2 regions of the Kitasatospora sp. NPDC002965 genome follow, and region 1 is predicted to be linked to the other one. Evidence: riboswitches for the same ligand, from Rfam matches in the RefSeq annotation. Region 1 holds a riboswitch; the other holds the start of a gene.
What was found. Region 1 has a riboswitch for cobalamin ahead of ABZY91_RS37145 (prenyltransferase/squalene oxidase repeat-containing protein). Riboswitches for the same ligand answer to the same signal wherever they lie in the genome.
Positions count from the first base shown of each region.

Region 2: linked by a shared signal. The riboswitch ahead of ABZY91_RS03075 (iron ABC transporter permease) and the one ahead of ABZY91_RS37145 (prenyltransferase/squalene oxidase repeat-containing protein) in region 1 are both predicted to bind cobalamin.

Region 1 is NZ_JBEXNT010000163.1:146-5,869, forward strand. It holds gene ABZY91_RS37140 (hypothetical protein) at 1-1,337, opposite strand, end outside; cobalamin riboswitch at 1,467-1,543, opposite strand; cobalamin riboswitch at 1,616-1,769, shown strand; gene ABZY91_RS37145 (prenyltransferase/squalene oxidase repeat-containing protein) at 1,927-4,878, shown strand; partial or broken gene ABZY91_RS37150 (hypothetical protein) at 4,932-5,435, shown strand.
Region 2 is NZ_JBEXNT010000004.1:53,015-58,738, forward strand. It holds gene sodX (nickel-type superoxide dismutase maturation protease) at 1-339, opposite strand, end outside; gene sodN (superoxide dismutase, Ni) at 528-923, shown strand; cobalamin riboswitch at 1,065-1,201, shown strand; gene ABZY91_RS03075 (iron ABC transporter permease) at 1,303-2,400, shown strand; gene ABZY91_RS03080 (ABC transporter ATP-binding protein) at 2,445-3,218, shown strand; gene ABZY91_RS03085 (ABC transporter substrate-binding protein) at 3,247-4,242, shown strand; gene ABZY91_RS03090 (nuclear transport factor 2 family protein) at 4,322-4,705, shown strand; gene ABZY91_RS03095 (GNAT family N-acetyltransferase) at 4,715-5,191, shown strand; gene ABZY91_RS03100 (anti-sigma regulatory factor) at 5,469-5,724, shown strand, end outside.

The sequences.
Region 1 (5,724 bases):
TTCCAGGTCGACGCGCCGCTGTTGGCGGTGCCGTTGACCGCGGTGATCGTGCCGCTGCCGGTGGACGGCGTGACCGACGTGACGCAGCCGCTCGGTGTGGCGGTCGCGGCGGCGTCGAGGACGGCGCCCAGGGTCGTGGTGGCGCCGGTCGGGGTGAGGGTGACGGCGCAGACCTTCAGCGGGGCGGTGCCGTTGTCCACGACGAGGGCGAGCCGGGCGGCGGTGCCGGGGGTGAAGCCGGTGGTGGCGGCCCAGGCGGGCTCACCGGCCGCCGTCGGCGCGGGCGGGGTGGCGGTGAACCCGCCGCCGGCCACGGCGCGCAGGCCGTCCACGGAGGCGTAGGGGGACGGGGTGGTGTCGGTGGGCAGGTACTTGAAGCCGCCGCCGGGCTTGAACTGCTGGGCGATCAGGAAGTCGATCGGGGTCTTGCCGGTGCCGCTGGTGAAGTCGACGCCCTGCGCGTTGATCCCGCAGGCGTTGAGGCCGGACACGGCCCAGCCGTTGGAGTCGGTGTTGGCGCCCCACATCGAGTTGAAGGCGCCGGAGGCGACGAGCTTGCCCTTCAGGAAGTTCTTGGCCGCGACGACGGCGGAGTCGGTGTTGGGGACGCCGCCGCTGCACAGCGAGGCCATGGCGGCGCCGGTCATGTCGATGTCGCTGCCCTGGCCGAGCGCGACGGGGTCGCCGGCGGCCTTGCTGTAGTTCCAGCCGCCGTCGGTGTGCTGGTTGGCGCGCACGGTCGCGACCGAGGCGTCCAGCAGGGCCTGCGGGACGCGCTGCCCGCCGCCCTGGGTCCTGGCGCCGCCGAGGGCGAGCAGCCCGAAGACCGTGCCGTTGAAGTTGGCGGAGGGGCCGTAGTAGCCGGGCTCGGCGGTCTGCCAGTAGGCGACCAGGTCCGCGACGAGGTTGCGGCCCGGCCCGACGCGCGCGGGGTCGATCCCCGCGGCGTACGCGTTGAGGGCGCCGCGCTCGTAGTCGGTGACGACCGGCGAGGCGCCCGGCCAGGTGGCGGCGGCGAGCTGGTTGCGGTAGACGAGCCGGGCGTTCTTGGTGGCGTCGCCCCCGGGGGTCACGTCCGCCGCGGCCGTACCGGCGGCGGCCAGCGCGCTGAACGCCCACTCGTTGGAGAGCCCGCCGCCGGTGACGTAGCTCCCGTCCGCGGCCTGGAGGGACTTCAGGTAGGTGACGCCGGTGCTCTTCGAGGTGGCTATCTGGGCCGGGGTCGCGGTCGCGTGGGCGGGGACGGCCGACAGCACGAGGGCGCCGGCGGCCAGCGAGACGGTCACCGCGGAGGCGGCGCGCGAGGAGGCGAAGCGCGAGGAGGCGGGAACGGGCACGGAACGGCTCCTTGGTGTGGCGGGCGCCGATCCGGCCCCGGCCCCGGTGCCCGGTCGGGCGCGCGGCGGCTGGGGCGGCCGCCGCCCGGATCGCGTGGGCTGGCTTTCGCTGATGCTGCGCGGCCGGGCGGGCATTCGGGCTCGGGCCGGCACGGTCACCGCCCCACACCGCTGCGCGTCAGCCCCGGATTCACACCGGATTCCCCCGCTCGGCCACCGCGGACGCTACCGCACCGGCGGGGCAGTCACGAGGTGGGGAAGGAGACATGACGCTTCGTTGACGCCGACTCCGCGAGCGTGGTCTGATGAAATGCTTTTTCATCCTCGGCAGTCAGGGGAAGCCGGTCCGATTCCGGCGCTGACCCGCAACCGTAGACCCGCCCCACCCCGGGCTGGTGAGCCGGAATGCCTGCGCCGGGGCCTTGTTCCAGGAGTGCTTGCGTCGTCGTGGACTACGACGCGGTCAGAACGGCCCCGCGCGAAGGAGGCCGTTGGCTGCGTTGTGGCATCCCGACGACTGATCAGGGAGTCGCCGGTGAGGGCCAGCAGCAGTCGTACGAGTCACAGAGCCCGGGGGTTCACGTCCCTGGTGGCCACCGGTGCCGTCGCGATCGCCGCAGGCGGCACGGTCCTGCTCGGACACCCCGGCAGGGCCGCCGCGGACCCGATCGAGGAGTGCACCGCCACCACCGGAGCGATCGTCGCCGTCGACTTCGGCCACTGGGGCGGCGGAGTCGTCCGCGGCTGCGACGCCCACCCCACGACCGGGATGGACCTGCTGCACAACGCGGGCTTCACCACCACCGGCACCGAGCACGACGGCCCCGCCTTCATCTGCCGGCTCGGTAACGGCGCCTTCGGCAACGGCACCCAGTACCCCACCGTCGCCGAGGAACCCTGCGTCAACACCCCCCAGGCGACGGCGTACTGGTCCTACTGGATCGCCGAGCCCGGCCAGGCGACCTGGTCCTACAGCCGCTACGGCGCCGGCACGCAGAAGCCCAAGCCCGGCGAGGTCGAGGCCTGGGTGTACGGCGGCACCGACATCGGCGGGACGAGCGGAGCGCCCTCCTTCACCCCGGACTCCGTCCGGGCCAGGAACACCGGTCCGTCGCCGTCCGCCTCCGCGTCGCCGTCGGCGTCCCCGAGCCCGACCCTCCCGCCGCCCGCGGGAGACCCCGCCGCCGCGGCGGCCTGGCTGGCGGGCCGCCTCGTCAACGGCGAGTACATGGGGAACTGGGCCTTCGAGGGGGCCGACTTCCCCCGGACCTCCCTCACCGCGACAGCCCTGGCCGCCGCCGGGACCCAGGACCCGGCCCTGCGCAAGGTCGTCGCCTACCTCGCCGCCCGCACCGACGCCTTCCTGTACCCGGACGGACCGAGCGGCAAGCCCGACTCCAAGGCCGCCGCGCTGCTGGCCCTGGTCGCCGAGAGCACCGACGGCAACCCCCGGGACTTCGGCGGCCGCGACCTGATCGCCGCGCTCTCCGACCACGTGTGCGTCGCGGCCGGAGAGAACGGGAAGTGCACCGCGGCCGGGGACTTCCACGGTGCGGCCTCGCCCTGGGTGCAGGCGTGGGCCGTGATCGCCCTGCAGCGCGCCGGCGTCACGCCGCCCGCCGCGACGCTCGCCCGCTTCACGGTCCTGCAGTGCGCCGACGGAGGCATCGCCGGCTCGATGATCGTGGCCGGCGGCCACTGCGAGTCCGACCCGGTGGCCACCGGCCTCGCCGTCCTCGCCCTGCGCCCGGCGGCCGGCTTCGAGCCCACCGCGAAGAAGGCCGCGGACCAGCTCGCCGCGAGCCAGCAGGCCGACGGCTCCTACGCCCCCTACGTCGGCGCCGCCGGCGACACCACGAGCACCGCCGCCGCGGCCCAGACGCTGAAGGCCGTCGGACAGGGGGCCAAACAGGCCACCGCCAAGGCCTGGCTGGCCGCCCGCCAGGGCGAGGACGGCGGCTTCGGCCCCGACGAGTCGACCACCGAGGCCGACGCGGCCGCCACCGAGCAGGCCGTCCTGGCCCTGACCGGAACCGATCTGACCACCGTCCGCCACAACCCGAACGGTGCCACCACCACCCCGCCGACCACGCCCGCCGGCCGGGCCCCCGACCTGGCCCGGGGCAGCTCCTACCTCACCGCCCCGGCCAACCTGATCGACGGCCACTACTACGAGGCGTTCCCGACCTTCGCGGACTTCGGCCTCACCATCGACGGCGCCTTCGCGCTCGCCGCCACGGGCGCGAACGACGCGGCCCTGCGCCGGATCGTCGACTTCCTCGACCAGCAGGGCACGGACCCCAACGGGCGCACCGTCAACGACTGGACCAGCATCGGCACCGAGTACGCGGGCGGCGGCTCGCTGGGCAAGGAGGCGCTGCTCGCCGAGGTCGTCGGCCGCAACCCGCGGGCCTTCGGCGGGCACGACCTGATCGCCGCCCTGGCCGCGGCCGTCTGCGCCAAGGCCGACGAGGCCACCGGCTGCGCCGGCCCCGGCAACTACACCTACGCCACGTCGGTCTTCTCCCAGGCTCTCGGCATCATGGCCCAGCTGCGCGCCGGGGACACCGCGAGCGCCACCTCGCCGGTCGCCTACCTGGAGAGCCTCCAGCACGCCGACGGCTCCTGGCCGAGCCTCATCCCCGCCACCGGCGACTCCGACGTGGACAGCACCGCGATGGCCGCCATGGCCCTCGCGCTCGTCCCCGGGGACGAGGCCGCGCGGGCGGTCGACAAGGGACTGGCCTGGCTGGCCGGGCGACAGCTGGCCGACGGGGGCTTCCCGGGTGCGGCCGGGAACTCCACCAACTCGGCCGCCCTCGCGGTCCAGGGCCTGACCCTCCGTCAGTCCGCCTACGCCGCACCGATCGCGAAGGCGCTCGACTTCCTCGCCGGGCAGCAGAACGGCGACGGGGGCTTCGACGTCGCCTCCGCCGGACAGCAGGGATCGGACGTGCGGGCCTCCACCCAGGCCGTGGGCGGTGCCACCGGGATCTCCTTCGGCACCCTGCGCCGCGACCTCGGCGGCACGCCGACACCCACCCCGACCGCGACGGCCACGCCGACCGGTACGCCGACGCCCACCGCCACGCCGACCCCGACCGCCACCGGCACCCCGACGCCCACGGCCACGCCCACGCCCACGGCCACGCCCACCGCGACATCGACCGTGACCGGCACGCCGTCGGGCACTCTGCCCGGTTCGCCGACGCCCACCGGTACTCCCGTACCCACCGGCACGCCCACGGCCGTCACCACGCCTACCGGGGGCACGACCGCCCGACCCGGTGACTCGCTGCTCCCCGGCGGGGCGGGCGGTGCCGGAGGCTCCGGTGGCGTCGGAGGTGCCGGTGATCCGGTGCGAGGCGACGGCGCCCCGGTCGGCGGCGCACACGTCCGGACCGACACCGGCAGCCTGGCCGGGACCGGGACCGAGGCACTGGTGCTGACGACCGCCGCCGGCCTGCTGGCCGCCGTCGGCGCCGGAGCCGTCCTGGTCGCCCGTCGCCGGTCGGGCTCCACCCCGGGGCGTCACCGGTGATCCGGCGGATCGGCCGGATCTTCGGGGCCGCCACCGCGGCGCTCGCCTTCGCGATCGGCGGGCTCGGTGCGGGCGCGACCCCGGCCGCCGCGGCCCCGCTGCCGATCGAGCAGTGCACCACCGGCTCCGGCGTGGTGCTCGCGGTGGACCTCAGCAAGTGGGGCGGCCCGCTCCTGCGCTCCTGCGGGACCACCCCGACCACCGGGTACAGCCTGCTGAACCAGGGCGGCTGGAAGACCACCGGGACCGGGCACGACGGCCCGGCGTTCATCTGCCGGATCGGGTACAGCGGCTTCCAGGGCGGCAAGCAGTTCCCGCCCCCGGAGCAGGAGAAGTGTGTCCTGACGCCCCCGGCCTCGGCCTACTGGTCGTACTGGCACGCGGACCCGGGTCAGAACAGCTGGTCCTACAGCCAGCTCGGCGCGATGAGCTACCAGCCGAAGCCCGGCAGCGTCGACCTGTGGATCTTCGGTGGCACCAACATCGAGGGAACCGAAGGGCGCCCCACCTTCTCGCCGGACACCGTGCGTGCGCACAACACGGCGCCGGGCGGCGGTACGAACGCCACTCCCGAGCCGCCCGCGCCGACGACCGACCCCGGCACGGCCGGCGGCGGCTCGACCGGAGGCGGCACGGCCGGCACGGTGACCGGCGGTGGCAGCGGCGGCTCCTCCGGGGGCAGCGGGACCTCCGGCGGCGGTGGCTCCTCCGGCGGCGGGTCCTCCTCCGGGGGTACCACCTCGTCCGGAGGCGCCGCCTCGTCCGGTGGCGGCACGTCCTCCGGGGGTGCCGCCACCTCCGGCAGCGGCGGCACCGCGACGGGCGGATCCGCAGGCAGCGCCGGCA
Region 2 (5,724 bases), on a different contig from region 1:
GGCCGGGCGCGGGCGCAGCCGCAGCAGCACCCGGCCGAGCACCAGCTCGTCCGGGACCGCGCCGTAGCTGCGGCTGTCGCTGTCGACCGGCCGGTTGTCGGAGAGCAGCCACCAGCCCGTGGGGCGCCGGGCGTCGGCCCGTTTGACCACCAACAGGTCCTGCTGGAACGGGTGACGGAACACCACCACCGCGCCCGGCCTGATCCGTGCCCCGTACCGGACCAGCAGCTGGTCCCCCTCCCGCAGCGTCGGCACCATCGAGTCGCCCGCCACGTCGATCAGCCCGAACGGCGCGCCGCCCCCCGGGGCGCCGTCCTCCGGTTCCGCGCTCCGTGCCACGACTCGTCCTCCCGGCTCGCGCCCGCGTCCTCGGCTCCCAAGTCTGCCGTACGGACCGTCACCCGCCGGTGTCCGGATTGGCCGGGTTCCGGCTCGGCCTTTTGCCCTAGGCCCGCCGCCCGATCGCGAAACCCCGCGACCGGCGGGGTAATCTCGGCCGCGGGAAGACGATCTAAGGAAGGACTCCCATGTTCTCTCGTCTGTTTGCACCGCGTGCCACCGCGCACGCCCACTGCGACCTGCCCTGCGGCGTGTACGACCCCGCCCAGGCGCGGATCGAGGCCGAGTCGGTGAAGGCCACCCAGGAGAAGTACCAGGCCAACGAGGACGCGCACTTCCGCGCTCGCGCCGTCATCATCAAGGAGCAGCGCGCGGAGGCCGTCAAGCACCACATCTCGGTGCTCTGGAGCGACTACTTCAAGGCCCCGCACTTCGAGAAGTACCCGCAGCTGCACCAGCTGATCAACGACACCCTGAAGGCCGCCTCGGCCGCCAAGGCGTCGACCGACCCGGCCACCGGCCAGGCGCTGCTCGACCTGATCGCCGAGGTCGACAAGATCTTCTGGGAGACCAAGCAGGGCTGACCCCCGGTCAGCACCCCTCGGCCGCCCCCGTCCGCACCGCCGGACGGGGGCGGCCGTGCGTTCTCCGCGGGTCGGGCCCCGCCGCCGCCCAGGCCCGCGTCCGCGACCTGCCCGGGCGGTCCGCGTCCGCACCCGGCCCGGTAAGGGTTACCTGACCGGAGCGCTTGTTATGCTGCCTGGGCGTCCCGAGGGGAAGCCGGTGCGAATCCGGCGCTGACCCGCAACGGTGAACGGTGCCCCGCACCGTGAGTCCGACCGCCCCGGGGCGCCGACCTCCCGACAACTCGCCGTGGACTGCGAGGGGATGCCGCCCCGGCGTACCCTCCGCCCGGACGTGCCGCCCCGCGCCGCCCCGGCCCGAGGCGAAGGCGCGCCGCTTGTGAGCACCACCGCCACCGCACCCCCGATACCGGCCGCCGCGCCGCCCGCGCCCGGGACACGCCGGACACCCACCGCGCCGCTGGCCGCCGGCCTGGCCGCGGCCCTGCTGCTCTCGCTGGTCTGCGCCGTGGCGGTGGGCTCCTCCGGACTCGGCTGGGCCCGGGTGCTGCGACTGCTCGGCGCCGGCCTGACCGGCGGCCGGCTGGAGGCCGACGAGGCCGCCGCCTACGCGATCGTCTGGGAGATCCGGCTGCCGCGTGCCGTCCTCGCCGCCGTGGTCGGCGCCGGACTGGCCGCCACCGGGGTCGCGGTCCAGGCGATGGTCCGCAACGCGCTGGCCGACCCCTTCGTGCTCGGCATCTCCTCCGGCGCCTCGGTCGGCGCCAACGCCGTGCTCATGCTGGGCGCCTTCGCCTCGCTCGGCGTCTGGGCGCTCTCCGTCTCCGCCTTCGGCGCGGCCCTGCTCGCCATGGTGCTCGTCTACCTGACGGCCCGTACCGCCTACGGCCTCACCCCGCTGCGCCTGGTGCTGACCGGCACCGCGATGTCCTACGGCTTCTCCGCCGTCACGGCGCTGATGGTGTTCGCCGCCGCCCGCGGCGAGGCCGCCCGCTCCGCCATGATGTGGCTGCTCGGCAGCCTCGGCGGGGCCACCTGGGGCTCGGTGCCGATCGCCGCCGTCACCGTGCTCGCCGGACTGACCCACCTGATCTGCTCCGCCGGGCGGCTGGACGCGCTCGCCATGGGCGACGAGACGGCCGCCTCGCTCGGAGTCGACCCGGACCGGCTGCGCCGCGAACTGTTCGTCGTGACCGCCGCCGTCACCGGCACGGTCGTCGCGGTCAGCGGCGCGATCGGCTTCGTCGGGCTGATGGTCCCGCACGTGGTGCGGATGCTGGTCGGCGCCGGCCACCGCCGGGTGCTGCTGATCGCGCCGCTCGCCGGGGCCCTGCTGCTGGTCTGGGTGGACATCGTCTCGCGCACCCTGCTGGCCCCGGCCGAACTTCCGGTCGGGGTGGTCACCGCGGCCCTCGGGGTGCCCTGCTTCCTGCTGCTGATGCGCCGCCGCGGCTACTCCTTCGGAGGTGGCCGATGAGGGCCGTCCGCACGACCGTCCCCGACCTCACCGCGGACCCCGCCCTGGACCTCGCCGTCGACCGCGTCTCGGTCGAGCTGGCCGGCCTCCGGCTGGTCCACGACGTCACCCTGACCGCCGCCGCCGGGCAGGTGGTCGGCCTGGTCGGACCGAACGGCAGCGGCAAGTCCACGCTGCTGCGCTGCGTCTACCGGGCGCTGCGGCCCGCCGCCGGGGCCGTCCGGCTGGGCGGCGAGGAACTGCACGCGCTCACCGCGCGCGAGGCCGCCCGGCGGGTCGCCGCGCTGCCCCAGGAGCACTCCGCCGAGTTCGACTTCACCGTGGCCGAGGTGGTCGCCATGGGCCGGCTGCCGCACCGGCGCGGCCCGGCCGCCGGGCCCGCCGCCGGCGACGGCGAGCGGTGCGCCGCGGCGCTGCGCCGGGTGGGTGCGGCCCACCTCGCCGAACGGGGCTTCCTGAGCCTGTCCGGCGGCGAGAAGCAGCGGGTGCTGATCGCCCGCGCGCTGGTCCAGGAACCGAAGGTGCTGGTGCTCGACGAGCCCACCAACCACCTCGACATCGCGCACCAGTTGGAGGTGCTGGCGCTGGTCCGGGAGGCCGGGCCGACGGTACTCACCGCGCTGCACGACCTCAACCTGGCGGCCGGCCACTGCGACCTGCTGTACGTGGTCGCGGCCGGGCGGATCGTCGCCTCCGGACCGCCCGCCGAGGTGCTCGAACCCGGCCTGCTCGCCGAGGTGTTCGGGGTCCGCGCGACGCCCGTCCGGCACCCGGGGACCGGCGCCGTCCAGCTGCTCTTCGACCGACTCGCCAAGTGACCCCCCGTTGATCCAGCAAGGAACCGCCATGCGTACCAAAGCCGTTGCCGCCGCCGCCCTGCTCGCCCTCGCCCTCACCGGCTGCGGCGCCGAGATAGCCCCGAGCGGTGACGGCGCCACCGCCTCCGCCCACTACCCGGTGACCGTCCGCAACTGCGGCACCGAGCTCACCTTCCGGCAGAAGCCGGCACGGACGGTGACCAACGACGTCGGCATCACCGAGCTGATGCTCGCGCTCGGGCTGGAGGACCGGATGGCCGGCTACGTCATGCCGGACGACAAGGGCGACGTCGAGAAGGTCGCCTGGAAGGACGGCTACCAGCGGACCACCTGGCTCTCCAAGAAGCAGATCACCAAGGAGATCGCGCTGGAGGCCAAGGCCGACCTGGTCTTCGCCGGCTGGCACTACGGCTTCGACGACGCGAGCGGCGTCACCCCGCAGGCCCTGGCCGACCTGGGTGTCGCCTCCTACGTGCTCAGCGAGTCCTGCCGCAGCGGCAAGGGCCCGGAGCGCGGCGTGATGGCCCCGCTGGACGCGCTCTACACGGACCTCGCCAACCTGGGCGAGATCTTCGACGTGCGGGACCGGGCCGACAAGCTGATCGCCGAGTTCAGGACCCAGGTGGCCGCCGTGCCGGAGCCGGCGTACCGCCCCGGCGTGTTCCTCTACGACAGCGGCGAGGACAAGCCGTTCACCTCGGGGAAGTTCGCGGCGCCGGAGGAGATCATCTCCAAGGCCGGCGGCCGGAACGTGATGGGCGACGTCGCCGACTCCTGGACCACGGTGGGCTGGGAGAGCGTGGTCCAGCGCGACCCCGAGGTGATCGTGATCAACAACTACGGCACCCCGGACGCCGAGGCCAAGCGGAAGTTCCTGAAGACCTTCCCGCCGCTGGCCGGCGTCTCCGCCGTCCGCAACGACCGGATCTTCGTCCTGGACTACGTCGACCTGGTGGAGAGCCCGCGCAACCCGGCCGCGATCACCGCGCTGGCGGCCTACCTGCGGACCGTGCCGGCCCGCTGAACCACCGCCCCCGCGGCCGGTTCCGCCGGGCGTACGCTCGAAGGTACGAGCCGACGGAACCGACCGCAGGAGCGAGCACATGACCGCCATGGCCGCACCGCCCGCCTTCGACACCGGAGCCCTTCGCCAGGGCATCGAACACGCCGACGCCGCGGCCCTGCTGGCGCTCTACGCGGACGACGCCGAGGTCCGCGTGGTCGACCGCACCACCCAGCCCAGCCACCCCCTGGTCATGCACGGCCGGGACGAGATCGGCGCCCTGCTGGACGACCTCTACGGCCGGCAGACCACCCACCGGCTGGAACAGGTGGTGCTCCAGGACGACCGCCTCGCCTTCCTGGAGTCCTGCCGCTACCCGGACGGCGTCCGGGTGCTGGTCAGCTCGGTCGCGGACCTGCGCGACGGGCGGATCGTCGACCAGACCTCGGTCCAGGCCTGGGACGAGAACGAACCGGCCCAGTAGGCTCGTGCCATGATCCGCACCGCCGTCGCCACCGACGTTCCGCTCATCCGCACCCTGATCCACGAGCTCGCGACGTACGAGAAGGCCCCCGACGAGGCCGTGGCCACCGACGACCAGCTGCACGACGCGCTGTTCGGCGCCGAGCCGGCCGTGTTCGGCCTGATCGCCGAGGACGACACCACCGGCGAGCCGGTCGGCTTCGCGCTCTGGTTCCGCAACTTCTCGACCTGGCGCGGCACCCACGGCGTCTACCTGGAGGACCTCTACGTCCGCCCGGAGGCCCGCGGCGGCGGCCACGGCAAGGCGCTGCTGCTGGAACTGGCGCGGATCGCCGTCGAGCGCGGCTACTCCCGGGTGGAGTGGTCGGTGCTGGACTGGAACGAGCCCTCGATCGACTTCTACAAGGCGCTCGGCGCGGTGCCGATGGACGGCTGGACCGTCTACCGGCTCACCGGCGACGCGCTCGCCGCCGCCGGCACCCGCTGAAACCGGCGCGCGGGGGCGCGCACGGACGGCACACAAGGCCCGCGTCCGACCACTGCCACCCTGCGTCGCGATGCCTTACCATGAGTGACTCCCGTACCGGGTCAGGAAAGCGGTAACGTCTCGGACGGACGCGCGGCGTCCGGCCACTCCTTGAGGGGTATGACCGGTACGTACCGCACCACCCCTCTGGACAGTTGGGGCGAAGCAGTTGAGCCAAGCAACAGACAGTGCCGCGGCCACCGGCCCGGAAGCACAGCGCGTCACCCAGGAGGTGAGGGTGTCCCAGATCGACGGCGAGCCCGGAGTGCAGGACTTCGTGGAGGTCCGGCTGCCCGCTGCGGGCGCCTACCTCTCGGTCCTGCGAACAGCCACGGCGGGCCTCGCGGCCCGGCTGGACTTCACGCTGGACGAGATCGAGGACCTGCGCATCGCGGTCGACGAGGCGTGCGCCATCCTGCTCCAGCAGGCCGTCCCCGGTTCGGTCCTCTCCTGCGAGTTCCGACTGGTCGGCGACTCGCTGAAGGTGATCGTCT